2 regions of the Peribacillus sp. P4_B1 genome follow, and region 1 is predicted to be linked to the other one. Evidence: riboswitches for the same ligand, from Rfam matches in the RefSeq annotation. Region 1 holds a riboswitch; the other holds the start of a gene.

Region 1 (8,233 bases):
CTAACAAATAGGATTGAATCACTATTGTTAATTGTTTCATTGAATCTTGCTATTCTTTTATTTAAATTTTCTTTGAAATCAGGATATGTTTCAAACCACTTTTTATCAGGGAGGATGGGGAAATCGTGAACTGAAGTAACTTTATAATGGTTATCTCTGATCAAATAGGTATTTACAGCATTTATAACTATGTCATCATCAAAATAAGTAGCTGATCCTTCCACTAAAGTAAGATTCCTCAATTTCATATATTCTTTGAACTGATTTCTATATAGATTAGCCACTTCTGCAAATGACTCAGTATAGACCCAGTCAAGAGGCAAAGAAAATCTTCTTAAACGAAGTCTTCTTAGGTGCAAAGTGGGAGAGCAAGAGCTGCCACAAGGAATGATTACATCATAAGTTTTCTTGATTTCGTTTAATTTCAATATTAATCCCCCTTTCCAAATTATCAATACTATTGTAGATGAGAATTTTTTTATTTTGATTGGACAATCCCACAAAAGGCTTCAGAGTCTTGGTGAACAGACAATTGCCAAGGCTAGCTATCTTTCAATGCACGTTGAGAACTACCTTTTTCAAAGATATGTGAAAACGGATGATATCCTCTTTAAGACAAAGCAAAACGCATGCCCAAGTTTGAGGCACGCGTTAACTATTATTCTTTTATGATATACAGGTCTTTCAGGACATCCAGTGTAATCGCCTTGGCTTTGCTGCCGCTGCCGTCCGTGTTCGTTGCGAAAGCCCATTTCCCTTTGTCCGTTTCGATGTAACCCACATACCAGCCCAATCCCATATCGGAAAGGCGTGTACCTGTTTTTCCATGGAGGACATATGAGTCTGCTTCTTCGTTAATCATGATTCTCTTTACGGTTCTCATATGTTGCTTATCGATAGGCAGTGTTTCCTCTACAAGGTTTTCGATGAATTGTACTTGTTCCCGGGCAGATATTTTTATGCTGCTGTCCAGCCAGAAATGATCGATTCCACCGGATATATCGCGATTGCCGTAGTCGATCAGGTTTATATATTGCTGCATTTTTTCAGCCCCTATGTCGCGGGCCATTTCTTGATAATACCAGATCACTGAATACCTCATGCCTGAAGCCAGAGTATGATCCCTGTTCCAATCTTCAAATTCCCTGATTACACCATCCCATCGCTTCAACTCATATTCATCGCTCACCGCTTTTGTCTGTAAGCCAATTAATGCATTCGCGACTTTAAATGTCGATTCTGGAGTGTAGCGTACGTTACTTCTCTGTTTGTTATAGATATATACTTTATCATTTTTTAAGTTTTGGATGACCGTCGTGCCCTCCACACCAGCGAAAGATTCCCCGATATGCAGTTCTTTCACCTTTTGATTGTTTGCACTTGCATCAATCGTGCTCATAGAACCAGTGACTAGCAGGACAAGAATGAAACATAACGTTTTAATTTTCATTACACACTCTCCTTTAAGGCATGGATTGATCGATCATATGAAATACAGGTCTTCATTTTTTCCATAAAATAGGTTGATAGTTAAAGTATACATATTTCCGGTTAGAAACAAAACCTTATTTGGGGATTCAGTAAATGTACAAAACTAGATAATATCAATCAAGGAGGATTGCAGCGGGTAGCTAATGAATATATATAACAAACGAATTCAATGGGAGGAGTCTATCATGAAGGTTAATCAAAGAAAAATAAATAATAATGAAAAAGAAGTTTCATACACACATATTGAAAATGGAAGTCGGGCCGTTTGTTTTATGTTTTCAGGTGCGGGTTACACGTATGAGAAGCCGTTATTTTATTATTCGACAATGCTCATGCTTCAAAATCAGTTTGATGTCGTGCATATTCATTACTCTTACGACCAGGATATATTCAAGCATCCTTTGGTGGATATCACAAAAGTGATCGTTAATGATATGAATCCCGTCCTTACTGAAATAATTCAAAATAATGAATATCAAGAAACTGTGTTTCTGGGAAAATCACTTGGCACCATTCCGATCATCAACGGAATTATGAAAAGTGAGCGGTTCATGAATTCCAAAATGATTTTGCTTACGCCGCTATTGAAGTTCGATTCTATTGTTGAAGGGCTATTGAGCAGCAATCATTCAGTACATATAGTAATAGGAGAAAAAGATCATCATTATATTCCAGGTAAAATTCAAATGATAGAAAATAAAACGAATATAAGCATGGATCAAGTCCCTAATGCTAATCATTCTTTGGATATTGAACCTTTGCATGCTTCAAGGTCGATTACGATGCTAGAAGATGTAATGAAAAGAATGGAAGAGTTCTTAAAGATAGGATAGAACTAACGAACTTGAGCGGATAGCCAGTTATGTTGAATCTGAATGCATGGTTTTGATCATTCATTAAGCCTGCAATCAACTCACGGGTGCCCGGCCTTTAGCAGGGAGTTCTTTTTTTAAGAGTGAAGGGGGATAATGATAACTAATCATGGATTTATGAAAGGAGAAATCATGGAGGGAACCAATAGATTTAATTCAATTGATGAGTACATTATACAATTTCCCGAAGAAGTTCAGGAGATACTTAAAACGATAAGAACAGTCATAAAGAATGCAGCACCGGATGCAGAAGAAAAGATAAGCTATCAAATGCCTACTTTTGCTTTATACGGAAATCTGGTACATTTCGCTGCCTATAAAAAACATATAGGACTTTATCCAACTTCAAGCGCGATCTCTGCTTTTGAATATGATTTATCTGATTATAAACGTTCAAAAGGGGCCGTTCAGTTTCCACTGAACAAGCCAATTCCTTATGAATTAATAACCGAAATCGTTACATTTAGAGTGGAAGAGAATAAAAAGAAGAAAGCGGAAGGGAAATTGAAAAAGAAAAAATAACAAAAACTATTATCTATGTAACATTGTGAGATTCAAAAAGATAGAGAAGGGTGGAAATAGTATGTTCAAAAAATTATTCGGTAAAAAAGAAAATGTGGAACATCTGCTTGCTCCTATAAATGGACAAGTTATAAATATTGAAAATGTTCCCGATCCAGTGTTTTCCGGGAAGTTAATGGGGGATGGAATAGCGTTTCTTCCTGAGGAGGGGGTGGTTGTATCTCCTATTGATGCAGAAGTGATCCAGGTTTTTCCTACTAAACATGCTTTAGGCCTCCGCACAAAGCATGGCATAGAATTGTTAATTCATATAGGTTTAGATACAGTTAACCTTAAAGGTGAGGGATTTGAAGTCCATGTCGCAGAAGGGAAAAGTGTAAAAGCAGGAGACAAGCTTGTTACATTTGATATCGAATTTCTAAAATCCAAAGTTCCCAGTATCATAACTCCGATTATTATCATGAATGGCGAGCTAGTTGAAAAACTGGAAAAAACAAATATCAGCCAAGCAAATAGTAACGAAACAACGATTATGAGTGTTCATTTGAAGTAAGGTAATAGGTGCCTAATGTAGAATCGTTTTTTTGAGAATGATAAGGCATTAAACCCCGGTTCATTCATTGATTCTACAAGTTTAGCCGGCGGAGTCATTAGCCCCATGGGTGTTTACGGGCGGCGATGGTTCTTGAATTGGTTTTGTTATGCATACATCCATTCTTTTTTTGTTGCGGGCAGGATTATCGGAAAATGGAGCGAATAGTAGGTGAATGAACATAAAATAAATCAAGTGAGGGTGAATTTGATGGGAGTTCAAGCAGAGAAGATCTTTGTAAACTTGCCTGTTAAAGATTTGGATGCCTCAATAGAATTTTTCACAAAGGTGGGCTTTAAGTTTAACGAGCAAATGACCAATGAAAATGCAACATGCATGGTTATCAGTGAGTCTATATATGTCATGTTATTGGTTGAAGATTACTTTAAAACGTTTACCAAGAAGGAAATCCCGGATCCAGCAGCAAGTACTGAAGCCATCGTGGCCCTATCGGTTAAAAGTAAGGAAGATGTGGATGAGGTCGTGAATAGGGCACTCGATGCTGGCGGAAAGCCTTTTAATGAAGCCATCGATCATGGGTTCATGTACGGGTGGAGTTTTCTGGATATCGATGGGCATTCTTGGGAAGTTTTTTACATGGATGAAAGCGGGTTTAATCAAAATTAAATCAAACGCAAGGCACACTCCTCACTTAAGGGCTGTGTCTTTTTTTTGAAGTCAACATGAATGCCTGCTAGAAGTAGGAACCCGTAAGTTGGAGTGTATAACATCACATTTAACAAGTAAGACAAAGCAGGGGAAGGTGAGAAGAACTGAATTTCCCAACAAAAATCGGCACTGATATGAAGGATAACAATATAAAAACCCTTCCCACATAGAAGGGTTTTCCAGTTTATGGACGCAAAACTTTGCACTATTATTCTATCGGTTTAATTCGAGCAGGATGACATAGAAAACTGCTAGAAATAAAAGGACCCTTCGCATCCAGCAGCATTCATCTTAAATGAAGTTTAATCATAACAATACAGGGCTAATGTCTTTCCACTCATAAACCAATATATTTAATTCAGCACCAGACATTTTGATTTTTTCGGTTTTAAGCAATTCAGCACCAAAAGCCTCATAGAAAAATCGAGAGTTATTATCTTCAAGCACCTCAACAAAAATTGTATGGAAGCCCAGTTTTTTAAATATAAAAAATAATTCTTTGATGAGTTTCTTTCCTATCCCCATTCTTTGAAAATCTTCGAGGATATATATCGCAGTTAGATCACCCGAATCTTCAACTTCATTCGTTTCCCTTTTTCCTCCGCTTATAAATCCGACTATTTTTCCCTCATTATTTTCTGCTACATAAACATGGTTTCCATCTTTAGATATATTCTCTATCCATACGTCTTTCCTTTTCCCATAAGACAGTTTATCTAAAAAATCACTTGGCATTATATTTTTATATGTGGTACGCCAGCAATCGACATGGACTATTGCTATACCTTCAGCATCAGCAACGTTTGCCTTTCTTATTAACAAATTGATTTCCCCCTTTACAGGTTAAATGAAAAACGCGGTTCAAATAGGTAAATTCAAATTTTTCACCATTGACGCACTGAATTCAGGAGTATGTTCCATATAAAAAGGATAACCATCACTAAGTATAAATCGTTTCTTAGAGTCATCTAAAAAAGTGTGATCCATTTGTTTTGTCAGTTCATCAATAAACCTTTTATCGGGTGTACCGAACGTCACCGCCATTTTTGGCGGTAAGGCCTTCATGGCAATAGGGATCCAAGGCCTTTGTTTTGAAACCACTATTGCATGTGCTGTCCCGCTAATTACGAAATTAAATATATCTTGATCTTGTTCCGTTTTCATACCAAGGTTACTTTTCAGCCAATCGCGTAAGCTTGGTACCGAATCCACAGGGAAGCCAATCTCTCTTAAATAAAGTGTTCTTAACATTCCGGATGCCTTCAGTTCATCTTCATTTACATAATCATGGGCAATGATTTCGAGAAGGTGGCCATCTCCATCACGAAAATATAGATTTTTTCTTCCGTTCGTTTCGTCGATATACTGACCATGTTCTTGTCTTAGGACCAATAATCCGGATTGTTGGATAAATGATGCCGCTTCATCAAATTGAGAATATGGGACTTGAAATGCAAAGTGTGCTGGAGAAATGGGCTCAAACGCTTCTTAAAACTCAACGTAGTAAAGGGCGTCAGCTGAAACTGAATGAACTCTTTAGATTCTGATAGAATGGGGAGCTGCAGGCGGTTAGCGTAGCATTGCTTTACACCTTCAATAGATACTGTCAGTAATTCTAAATCTGCGAAATGAGTAATCAAAATTATCACCCCTTATCTACTAGTTTGCTATACCTCCTATTTTTTACTAATATTATCCATTTTGCAACTAACCTGCCCGAGTCCAAGAAATCAACAGGGCCTTCTTTTTAAATGAACATGGAATAATTGTTAATGATTACTATTATATGATACTATTGACCTAGTTTGTTTCGTGGGGGAAGGTGTAGGATGAAGCGGATTTTCCGTAATAAAATATTTTATTTACTAATCTTCTTGGTTACCTTGGGGATTGTGTTTATTTTTAATAATGACAATGAACCGACTGAGGAATTAACTGAAGATGAATTTTTCACAACTTTAGAGGATGGCAAAGTAACATATTTGGAGTTGGAGCCCCAAAAAAGAGTTTTTGAAATAAGCGGGCGGCTGAAAGGTTATGAAAAGGATCAATATTTTATCGCCACTGTCCCAAATAGTGAAATTTCGATGAATAGAATGAATGACGCTGCAGAAGAACATGATATAGAAAAAATTGTGGTCATGCCACAAGACACAGAGACAAGCGGATGGGTCAATTTTTTTACAACGTCCATTCCGATCATGATCATTTTCACCCTATTTTCCGTTATTTTACTATTGGTCAAAAGAATGAACCATTCTAAATGATGAAAAAACTTGCTTTTCCAATTGGATGGTTTGAAATGAAAGGGAATACTGGCGTGACATGATTTGGCAAAGGCTATTAAACCTGCTTAAGTTAGCCATTCGCAAGCGGTCATGCTGAGTGTTGACTTCTTCCATATAAAACTTTTAAATTGATATTGAAATTTGCTGAATAATTTGATAGAATAAAATCAATCAAAAGACTATGTGCAACTGGCGAAACACGGATAACCGTGAGGGAACACATAGTGTCGTAGCCGTTCGCCTGGGCAGAGGTAAGGGATTTTATCCCTTGCCTCTTTCTGTTTACTAACAGAGGATAGTGAAGTTTTAAAGAATGCAGATTTTCATGGGCAAAAAATATTGTCAATATTCCGAAATTTGAAAAAAAACTATCATAACCAAAAGGGGACAAACAAGATGAGCACAATTCTTTTAGAAAAAGTGAAAACGATCAAAACATTAAATAATATTGCTGAAAGCGGGCTAAATGTATTCAATAAAGGCGAATTTACGGTCGACAACGACAGTGAAAACCCTGATGCGATCGTTGTACGAAGCTTTAACATGCATACAACGGAATTCGGAGATCAATTAAAAGCAATCGCAAGGGCAGGGGCGGGAGTCAATAATATTCCGGTCGACAAATGTACCGAGCAAGGAATCGTTGTTTTTAATACACCTGGTGCTAACGCTAACGCTGTAAAAGAAATGGTACTGACATCATTAATGGCTTCATCTCGTAACCTTTTTGCCGGTGTGGCATGGACAAAGACATTAGAAGGCGAAGGAGAACAAATTCCGAAGCTTGTAGAAGCAGGAAAGAAACAATTCGTTGGAAAAGAAATCAAGGGAAAAACTCTGGGTGTAATAGGCTTAGGTGCGATCGGTGCGCTTGTGGCGAATGATGCCCTGGATTTAGACATGGATGTAATTGGATTTGACCCGTTCATCTCTGTCGATACAGCTTGGAATTTATCTCGCAATGTACAGCGCGCCATGACGATTGAAGAATTGTTTGCAGAATCTGATTACATTACTGTACATGTTCCATTAACGGATGACACAAGAGGAATGTTTAACCAAGAAACATTTGGCATCATGAAACCAGGCGTTCATATTTTGAACTTCTCACGCGGTGAGCTAGTGAATGAAAATGATATGGAAGCTGCACTTGAAAGCGGGAAAGTTGGCAAGTTCATTACAGACTTCCCGAATGAAAACGTGCTGAAAATGAAAAATGTCGTTCCAATTCCGCATCTTGGTGCCTCTACGCAAGAATCAGAGGAAAACTGTGCCATCATGGCAGCACGTCAGGTGAAAGGATTTTTAGAAACAGGGAACATCAAGAACTCAGTGAATTTCCCAAATACTTCACTTCCTTTTACAGGAAATCGTCGTGTGGCAACATTCCATGAAAACGTTCCGAACATGGTTGGGCAAATCACACTGGCTGTATCAGGCTTTAATTTGAACATCGCTGATATGGTTAACAGAAGCCGTGGGGGATATGCGTATACGATCATCGACATTGACGGTGAAGTAAACGGCGATATCATTCCTAGCTTGGAAGAAAAAATCAAACAAATCGAAGGCATCGTTACAACCCGTATTATTTAATTGGAACAGGAAGAAAGCATGAAGGAACGCCCTGATGCTTTCTTGCCCAAATGATAAATAGCAGTGCAAGCCTCAATTCCTTTAAGGAGTTGAGGCTTTTTAATTTGCATGGGTTTAGCGTTATAAAGGAATTGTTGGTAAGTTCATTGTCTTCAAGATGCAATTCCTCCAGTTAATTCTCCTTAAACTCCCTTAATAAAAAA
Region 2 (8,233 bases), on a different contig from region 1:
ATTTACTTCCCTTAGATGACTTCTTATTTTTGGCTTACAAAGTTCTTTTCTACAGATAAGGATAATTGAAGTGGACTCAACAATCGAAAAGATCGGAACCTTTCTGCTTCCTTTAAAATCGGCGAATGTAGGATAAACTCATCTACCCCGTACTTTTCATGTAAATTCGCTAAGACTTCTTTTACAAAAGAAGGAGTTCCAGCAATAATATTGGAATCCTGTTCTTCTATTTCGTAAGGCTCCCCAGACTGCTTCCCGAATAACTCTGCTTGCGCTAGTGTTTGGACCGTGACAGACCGACCGCTTTTGAGATGAATTTTCACCATCTTCTGGTCACCTGTTAACTGTTCTGCTACTTGTTGTGAAGGAGCAGCAATCACTGAAACCGATACCTTAAAGCTTCCAGTTGGATAGATACTTTGGTAAATGCGTGAAGCATCTTCGAGTACAGTCTCATTACTATTGATAAATCGAGCAAATACATAAGCTATACCAAGATCTGCTGCTAGCCTGGCACTATCAGCACTTGCACCAAGCAGAAACATCTTAGGCTTTTTGGAAGGGAGTGGTGTCGCTTGAATGCCTGCAAGCGGGTGAGTTTCATTAACTGAATTTTCAATTATTTCTTGCAGGAAAGATAACCGCTCTTCGAAATCCTTTCCATCATTCACAGTTCCAAACTGTAGCGCCTTCGTTGATAAGGGGAGGCCACCTGGTGCCTTTCCGATGCCAAGGTCTACCCTGCCTGGCGAAAGATTTGATAACACGTGAAAGTTTTCCGCTACTTTATATGGACTATAATGCTGAAGCATAACACCTCCGGACCCTACCCGAATCGATTTTGTCTGAGCTAATAAATAAGAGATCAATACTTCCGGGGAGGACCCCGCCAGCTGTTCGGCATGATGATGTTCCGATACCCAGAAACGGGTATAACCCCACTCTTCTGCATGTCTAGCCAGTTTAATGGTTTGCTGTAGTGCATCAAATGCTGAGGCTCCTGGAAATATCGGGCTCTGGTCTAAAATGCCAAGTTTATAACTCATATTCTCTCCTCCGCTTTAATTCATAGTTTACTTATGTGAATAATTATATTTTGACTATCCTATCACCTAAAACATGCTAATGGCAATGGTTTTACTGATAGAAAAAAATATTGTATTGATAGAAAATATCTATCAATTCGATTCTATCTGTAATTGCTGATGGTTTTTCTCAAATTTCCGAATTGATAAAAGAATGTCTTTCCATAATAAAGGGGATTCCATCCCGTGATTTAAATGCGTCAGATAGATGTGCTGCTTTATCTTGATTAAATGTGACACATCCACTTCAATCAAAGTTCCCTGTTCTAACTCTTTTTTAATACATAAGTACGGTAAAAATCCGATACAGCTTCTGCTAAGAATTAGCGACTTCGCCACTTCCAGGTGATTAACCTGAAATTCAATGTGCGGTTCTACATTAGATACTTCAAAAATTTTATGAACATGGTTCCAGTCAAACGCACCGCACTCAAAAAATACCAACGGCTCAATTGCTAATTCCTGCACTGTTAACTCAGTTTGAAGTTGAAATGGATGTCCTGGATACACGACTAAACGAATCGAATTATCAAGGGTCTTGTAATTTTGCAGACCACTATGTGTAACATCCTTCATAAATGCTATATCAACCTGTTTCTGAAGCAATTTATCCATTAATGCATCATTTGTTGCTGAAATAAATTTAAAGCGTAAATTGGGGTTTTCCATTTTCCATAGAGGAAGAGCAAATGGAATAAAGTATTGCGATGTAATGATATTAGCCCCTATCTTTATTTCCTCCAGTTCGCTTCCTGTTTTCAACTGTTTTTTCCCCTGTTGAAAGGTGCGAATAATTTGATCCGCAAAAGGAATGAAGGCTTTCCCTTTTTCGGTTAAAATAATCCCTCTCCCTTGCCTCTCAAATAGTACTGAATCGAGTTCACTCTCAAGTGTCTTAATTCTTGCCGAAACCGTTGGCTGTGATAAAAACATTGCCTCTGCGGCTTTATGAAAACTATTAAGGTGAACAACATACATAAAAGCTTCAATATGGTCAATATTCATCTTCCCAACTCCTTTTTCCAAAATGAACGCAAAAAGCTCCTGTTCGCTTATCGCGTTCAGGAGCTTTTGGTTGTCCAATCAGCTCATCCTATTATAATAATTCTTTCTCCGATTTTAATCCTATAAAACCAATAAGTAAAGGTGTAATTTAATTAACTGAACAATCAACAAGTCACGATATATTTATTGCGATTCATACAACATGATATTCAAGGAACCTAATACTATTTATGCAGGTAGAGGATTCTAAGTAAATAAAACTGATAGTTCCATTCTCTTTTTGCCCGATTTTAAAAACTAAAGTTTCACGGATTTGGATGGTCACTTGATCATTTGTTGTCCACAAGTTATGCACAGAATCCTTATCTATTCTTTGTTCGTCAATCTTTTTTGGACGTTTCGGGACTTTTCCAAGCGGTCCACTTTTTGGGAAATTGATGGACCATCATGTATATGTTATATTTTTTCTCCTTATAAAAGAAAAGAAGGGTCAACCTAATGTAGGGAATTCCAATAATGACATAAGGAAAGAAACTACATGCCTCAACTAAATTGATAACAATCAATTAAATCAGGTAAAAGCGACCGTTCCCCTTACGCAAACCTTACTTTCATAAGCATGATTTTTGGGATTACCTCAATTAATATATACAAAACCTAAATAACAGAGCCCTATACCCATATTGAGGAATAGGCCTTTTAATATCGAATGATTTTGATGCTTCCATTCAACCCCACCTTTTTAATGGCGGTATGCTTTGAGGGAATCTAAACGTATTGTATGGATCATAGGTCGTTTTCACTTCTCGAAGCCGTTTGAAATTTTCTCCATAGTACGCAGTTGGCCAATCTTTGATGAGGGTATCCGGCCAATTCACATAGTCACCTGTAGTATACGGAGACAAGGCGTACTTAAGTTCCTTGATCCAGTGAATGTTTTGCCGCTCTTCTTCTGGATTAGTCCATGTAGCCAAATACTCCTGGGCGATTAAAGCATCCCGATAATAAAATGCCGTTTCCTTTGGTTCCACACGGCCAGCCGCTCCTCCAAGGGATTGATGCCAAATGGCTGCATTTTCATTTGGAGCGTTTTCCAGAAAATGCTTCATCGTCAAGATTGCTCGCTGAGGAAAAGTTTTTTCAATGAAAGAACCTGACCTCTTACGATGGGCCGGCCGATTTCCACTCGGATCATTAAAGAATCCTACGGCTTCAATGTAAGGGACTTCCTTTATCATGACATTTGTTGGTGAACCAGTTTTCGTCAAAGGTTTTAGAAGCTGCTTTAACCTATGTGACGTTCCAACAAATTCACCTTGAGCGATAATTTGGTTTACTTCCTTTGCCTTGAATTCAATTTCAGAAGTAAGACATTCATCAGCTTGAGGGGCCCAATCCTGCCAGGCATTAAACACCGCTTCGAAATCTTTCCACCCCCATGTGACGGAGAAAACCGATACCCTTGATACAGGGTGTACCCTGAAAGTAAGAGAAGTGACTATGCCAAAGTTTCCTCCTCCACCCCCGCAGCATGCCCAAAATAAATCACTATTAATTTTCCTATTTGCTTTAATGAGTTTGGCGCCCATCTTTCCACACGCCCTTACCATTTCTATTTCAACCAGATTGTCACAAGTAAGTCCAAAGCGCCTCGTTAACATCCCTATACCACCGCCAAGCGTAAGACCTACAAGACCTACACCGCTTTCGGTCCCAGCCGGAATCGTCGTTCCATACTTCCATAGATTATTATATACTTGCCCTAAATCAGCTCCGGCTTCAATTTTTGCGATCATTTTTTCACGATTGACCTTGATCTTGTACATTTCACTAATATCAATGATTAGACCGCCGTTCACTAATGAAAAGTTTTCATAACTATGCCTGCCGCTCCTAACCCGGAAAGGTGTATGATTTTCCCGGGCCCACTTCAGTGAATTCAACACATCATTGGTATTTTGGCAAAACACAATGACCTTTGGAAATTTGGGGGAACTTAAGTTATTATTTATCCTGGCATGCTCGTATTCGGCATCATTAGGTGTAACGATACGCCCAGTAAGCTTTGTTCTTTCCAAAATATTAACCCCTTTCTCAAATGATGTGGAGAGTTATATATACTATGAAAACCTTTAGGAAAAGACACATTCTATAGGTGAAAGTGATTTAAAATCAATCCAATTCATACTTTTACCTCACTAAAAAGTAGGATATTTTGTTTTCTATTTGATAGAGCATACTTAACTCGCAAGATTTCACTATTTACTTGTGAATTAATCGCAAAGACTAAAAAACCCTTAAAACAAAATACCGTTACAATCGCCAGCACTTATTTTAAAATAAATAAAAAAACATGGTCATAAAATAACCATGTTTTCTTTATACTCATATTTCTGTGTCTGCACAAAAAGTTATTTATTGATAAATTCTTTGTTGATTTTTTCAGCTTCATCCATGTATTCCGTTTTAATCCCGCTCTTAACTCCCCACCAAAAGAAGCCAAGTGCCAGACATGTAATGACCACCATATCCCAGCCAAATGTAAGAATATTTTTTCCGCCGAACTTCTCACTTCCAATATAAGAAATCAAAATCATACAACCTAAGTAAAGAAGCATCCAAACACCTGATAAAAATTGTTTTTTGAATCCATTCCATTTATTTTTAGCTTGATAATAAAAGTAAATAGGCAGTCCAATGGCAATGATGAAAGCGACTTCTCCTGTTAATGGCCAACGCGCCCAGTATAAAGTAAGCGATGCAAAAACAAATCCGCAAGGTGCAATAATAGAGGCACCTTTTAAGTGAAATGGACGGTTAAAATGTGAAGCGGTACGTCTTAATGTTGCCAATGCAACTGGCCCCATGATATACGAAATAAGTGTGGCAACTGAAATCACTTCTGCAAGTACGCCCCATCCGCGGAACAAAAATAAAAAGATAAAACATACACCTAAGTTTAATAACATCGCTGCACGCGGAACACCATAAAGTGGATGTAATGTACCAAAGATCCTCGGTAAGTATCCATTTTTCTGCATTCCATAAAGCATTCGCGAAGTTGTAGCTGTATAAGTGGCACCTGAACCAGACGGTGAAACAAACGCATCTACAAACAATACAATCGCTAACCAGTTAAGGCTTAGAGCAATTGCCAAATCTGCAAAAGGTGAATTAAAATTCAGATGACTCCATCCGTTCACGATCATTGACGGATCGACTACACCGATGAACACAACTTGTAACATAACGTATATAAAACCTGCAATTAGAATAGAGCCAATAACAGCAATAGGTATAGACTTATTCGGTGACTTCGCTTCACCTGCCATATTAACGGGACTTTGAAATCCGTTAAACGCAAACACTATACCAGAAGTAGCTACTGCTGTTAAAACGCTTGCCCAACCATATGGTGCGATACCCTGAGAACTTGTAAAGTTTTCACCATGAAATCCAGCAAAAAATAACGATCCTGCCATTACACCTGGAACAATTAATTTAAAAATGGTAATAAATGAATTTGCCTTAGCAAAAAGGTTGACTGTCCAATAGTTGACGAAGAAATAGAACAATAGTAGTAAAGAAGCTATGAATAATCCTTTGGTCGTTAAGATATTGTTATCAACTAAAGAATGAGACCATCTGGCCCATTCCCAAGGCCACGTACTCATATATTGTACCGAAGCAATGGCCTCAACGGTAATAGTCGAAGCGATAGATATCCAGTTCGCCCACGCAGCTAAAAATCCAATAAAAGAGCCATGCGAATATTGAGGATACTTAACCATGCCTCCAGCTTCAGGAAACATTGCCCCAAGCTCTGCGTAAGATAATGCAATAAATAAAATTACCACCATACCGATAATCCAAGAAAAAATAGCTGCTGGTCCAGCAATCTGGGCAGCTTTCCACGCTCCGAACAACCAACCTGAGCCGATAATAGAACCAATACCTGTCATAGTTAAAGCAAAGGTCCCCATCTTTCTATGCATATTACTCATCTCTACCTACACCTCTTCCTAGGAAAATAAAAAACACTTGATCTATAAATCAAGTGTTTGCCCAGGCGCGCGGCTTATACTCTATATGCTCCCCCATGGTACTCCATGTTGCGCCAGTTACATATAGGAAAATAGTTTTTTTAAGTATATAAGATTATTTTAAATTCCACAACACTAAAAAAATATTTATATTTTTTAAATATTACCATTGATTTTTCGGAATTACCTATCAATATTCTTTTGAATTTGAAAAAATTAGGCGAATAAAGGCTCAAAAAAACAAACATTCGATTTTTAGAACATATGTTAAAACCTATAATCATTTCCCTTAAACATTATACTTAAAAACCTTAAATAGCCTATATGTGCAAAAATGAACCGTTCATTTTTTACAAATTATATCCCAAAACCATTTACATAGAATTCATGCCTAGTTAGGAAAATCTCATTTTCTGCCAAAGAAAATACTTGAATACTCCATAGCTTTATTGAGAATTTTTTCTACAATAACTGTTCTTTCCTCAAAAAAAGTCATGCACAAGTTGGGAAAAAGCCTGAGGGATGAAGATTTCTCTTTATCTCTCTTTGTTTTGTCCACAATTTATGCACAACTTTAATTAGTGTCTATTATATTTATACTAAGGGGAAACACACTCGGCAAAGCTCGAGTCATGAACGTAGATTAACCAAGATGATCTCCCAAAATCCTTATTATAGAAAAACTCGTATCACTCATCTTTTTATCGAAATGGCACGAGACTTCTTAACTGGAAATCTCATCATCGGATTTAGCATCCAATGGTATTCGTTTATCCATTTTCAGCATGTAATAACTTACTACTACCAATGCTAGGAAAACGATCCCGACAACCAAGGAAATCCTTGTACTGGGATTGATCCACATACCCACCAGCACCATCAGTAAAAAGGCAATTGTCGCATAATTACTGTAAGGGGCAAACGGCATTTTGAACGGATGTTTCTCCATTTCAGCAGCATTTACCTTTCTGAATTTAAGCTCACTGATAAGTATGACAAACCATGGAATCATTCCGGGTAAAACACTCGCACTGTACACATAAAGGAATAATTCCGGCGGTGCAAGGTAATTCAGGACAACCCCGATACCCAATCCTAATAGTACAGCGATCGTACAATATGCCGGCACTCCACTTTTAGATACTTTTGCAAAGATTTTAGGAGCTTGGCCATTCAATGCCAGTGTGTAAAGCATACGCCCTGCACTGAAGATCCCACTGTTGCATCCGGACATTGCCGCAGTGATTACGACAAAGTTAATGATTCCTGCAGCTGCTGTGATACCGATTTTAGCAAAGGTTGAAACGAATGGACTTCCGATGTCATCTAGTTTATCCCATGGATAAACCGTCACGATGACGAATATAGCGCCAATATAGAAAATTAAAATGCGCCATATGATTGATTGGATCGCTTTTGTTACGGTCTTCGTTGGATTCTTCGCTTCTCCGGCCGCGATGCCGATGAGCTCAACGCCTTGATAGGAAGCCACAACAAGGGAAAGCGCAAAGAAGAATCCTGTCCAGCCTCCCGTAAAGAAGCCGCCATTTGCCCAAAGATTCGATAATCCAATTGCGTCTCCGCCATTCCCTATTCCAAAGAAAATAAGGCCAAGGCCGGCAACGATCATCAATACAATCGTTATTATTTTTATAAGCGCAAACCAAAATTCAAATTCCCCGAAAGATTTTACGGAAATGAGGTTGGCTGCCCCCAAGATGATCATGGCGACCACACCTGGTATCCAAGCTGGTAACTCCGGGAACCAATACTGCATATACATTCCAACGGCGATGATTTCGGACATTCCTACGATTACCCATTGAAACCAATTGCTCCAAGCAGTCATATAACCTGCCAAAGGATGTATATAGCTGCTAGCAAAGGATGCAAAAGAACCCGTAGTCGGTTCTAAATATAGCATCTCCCCCATAGAACGCATGATGAAAAATATAAATATACCTGCGATGGCATATGCAAGCATTACAGAAGGCCCTGTCCATTTGATCGTGCTCGCCGATCCCATGAATAACCCGACCCCAATGGTTCCGCCCAAAGCTATCATTTGAATGTGACGTGCCTCCAGCCCTCTCTTTAATT

The links. A riboswitch is a leader RNA that binds a small molecule or an ion and turns the genes downstream of it on or off. The one in region 1 is predicted to bind ZMP and ZTP.
Positions count from the first base shown of each region.
Region 2: another riboswitch for ZMP and ZTP. It lies ahead of AC1DVK_RS03665 (APC family permease); the one in region 1 lies ahead of AC1DVK_RS08565 (phosphoglycerate dehydrogenase).

Region 1 covers NZ_JBFUHM010000011.1:24,537-32,769, forward strand. Annotated here, with positions in the region: gene AC1DVK_RS08520 (DUF1796 family putative cysteine peptidase) at 1-428, opposite strand, end outside; gene blaOXA (class D beta-lactamase) at 659-1,450, opposite strand; gene AC1DVK_RS08530 (alpha/beta hydrolase) at 1,677-2,324, shown strand; gene AC1DVK_RS08535 (iron chaperone) at 2,460-2,885, shown strand; gene AC1DVK_RS08540 (PTS sugar transporter subunit IIA) at 2,947-3,438, shown strand; gene AC1DVK_RS08545 (VOC family protein) at 3,688-4,104, shown strand; gene AC1DVK_RS08550 (N-acetyltransferase family protein) at 4,453-4,968, opposite strand; partial or broken gene AC1DVK_RS08555 (VOC family protein) at 5,008-5,786, opposite strand; gene AC1DVK_RS08560 (ATP-dependent metallopeptidase FtsH/Yme1/Tma family protein) at 5,976-6,413, shown strand; ZMP/ZTP riboswitch at 6,610-6,688, shown strand; gene AC1DVK_RS08565 (phosphoglycerate dehydrogenase) at 6,831-8,030, shown strand.
Region 2 covers NZ_JBFUHM010000004.1:105,924-114,156, forward strand. Annotated here, with positions in the region: gene AC1DVK_RS03650 (LLM class flavin-dependent oxidoreductase) at 24-1,046, opposite strand; gene AC1DVK_RS03655 (LysR family transcriptional regulator) at 1,179-2,090, opposite strand; gene AC1DVK_RS03660 (FAD-binding oxidoreductase) at 2,819-4,168, opposite strand; gene AC1DVK_RS03665 (APC family permease) at 4,502-6,094, opposite strand; ZMP/ZTP riboswitch at 6,147-6,225, opposite strand; gene AC1DVK_RS03670 (amino acid permease) at 6,858-8,233, opposite strand, start outside.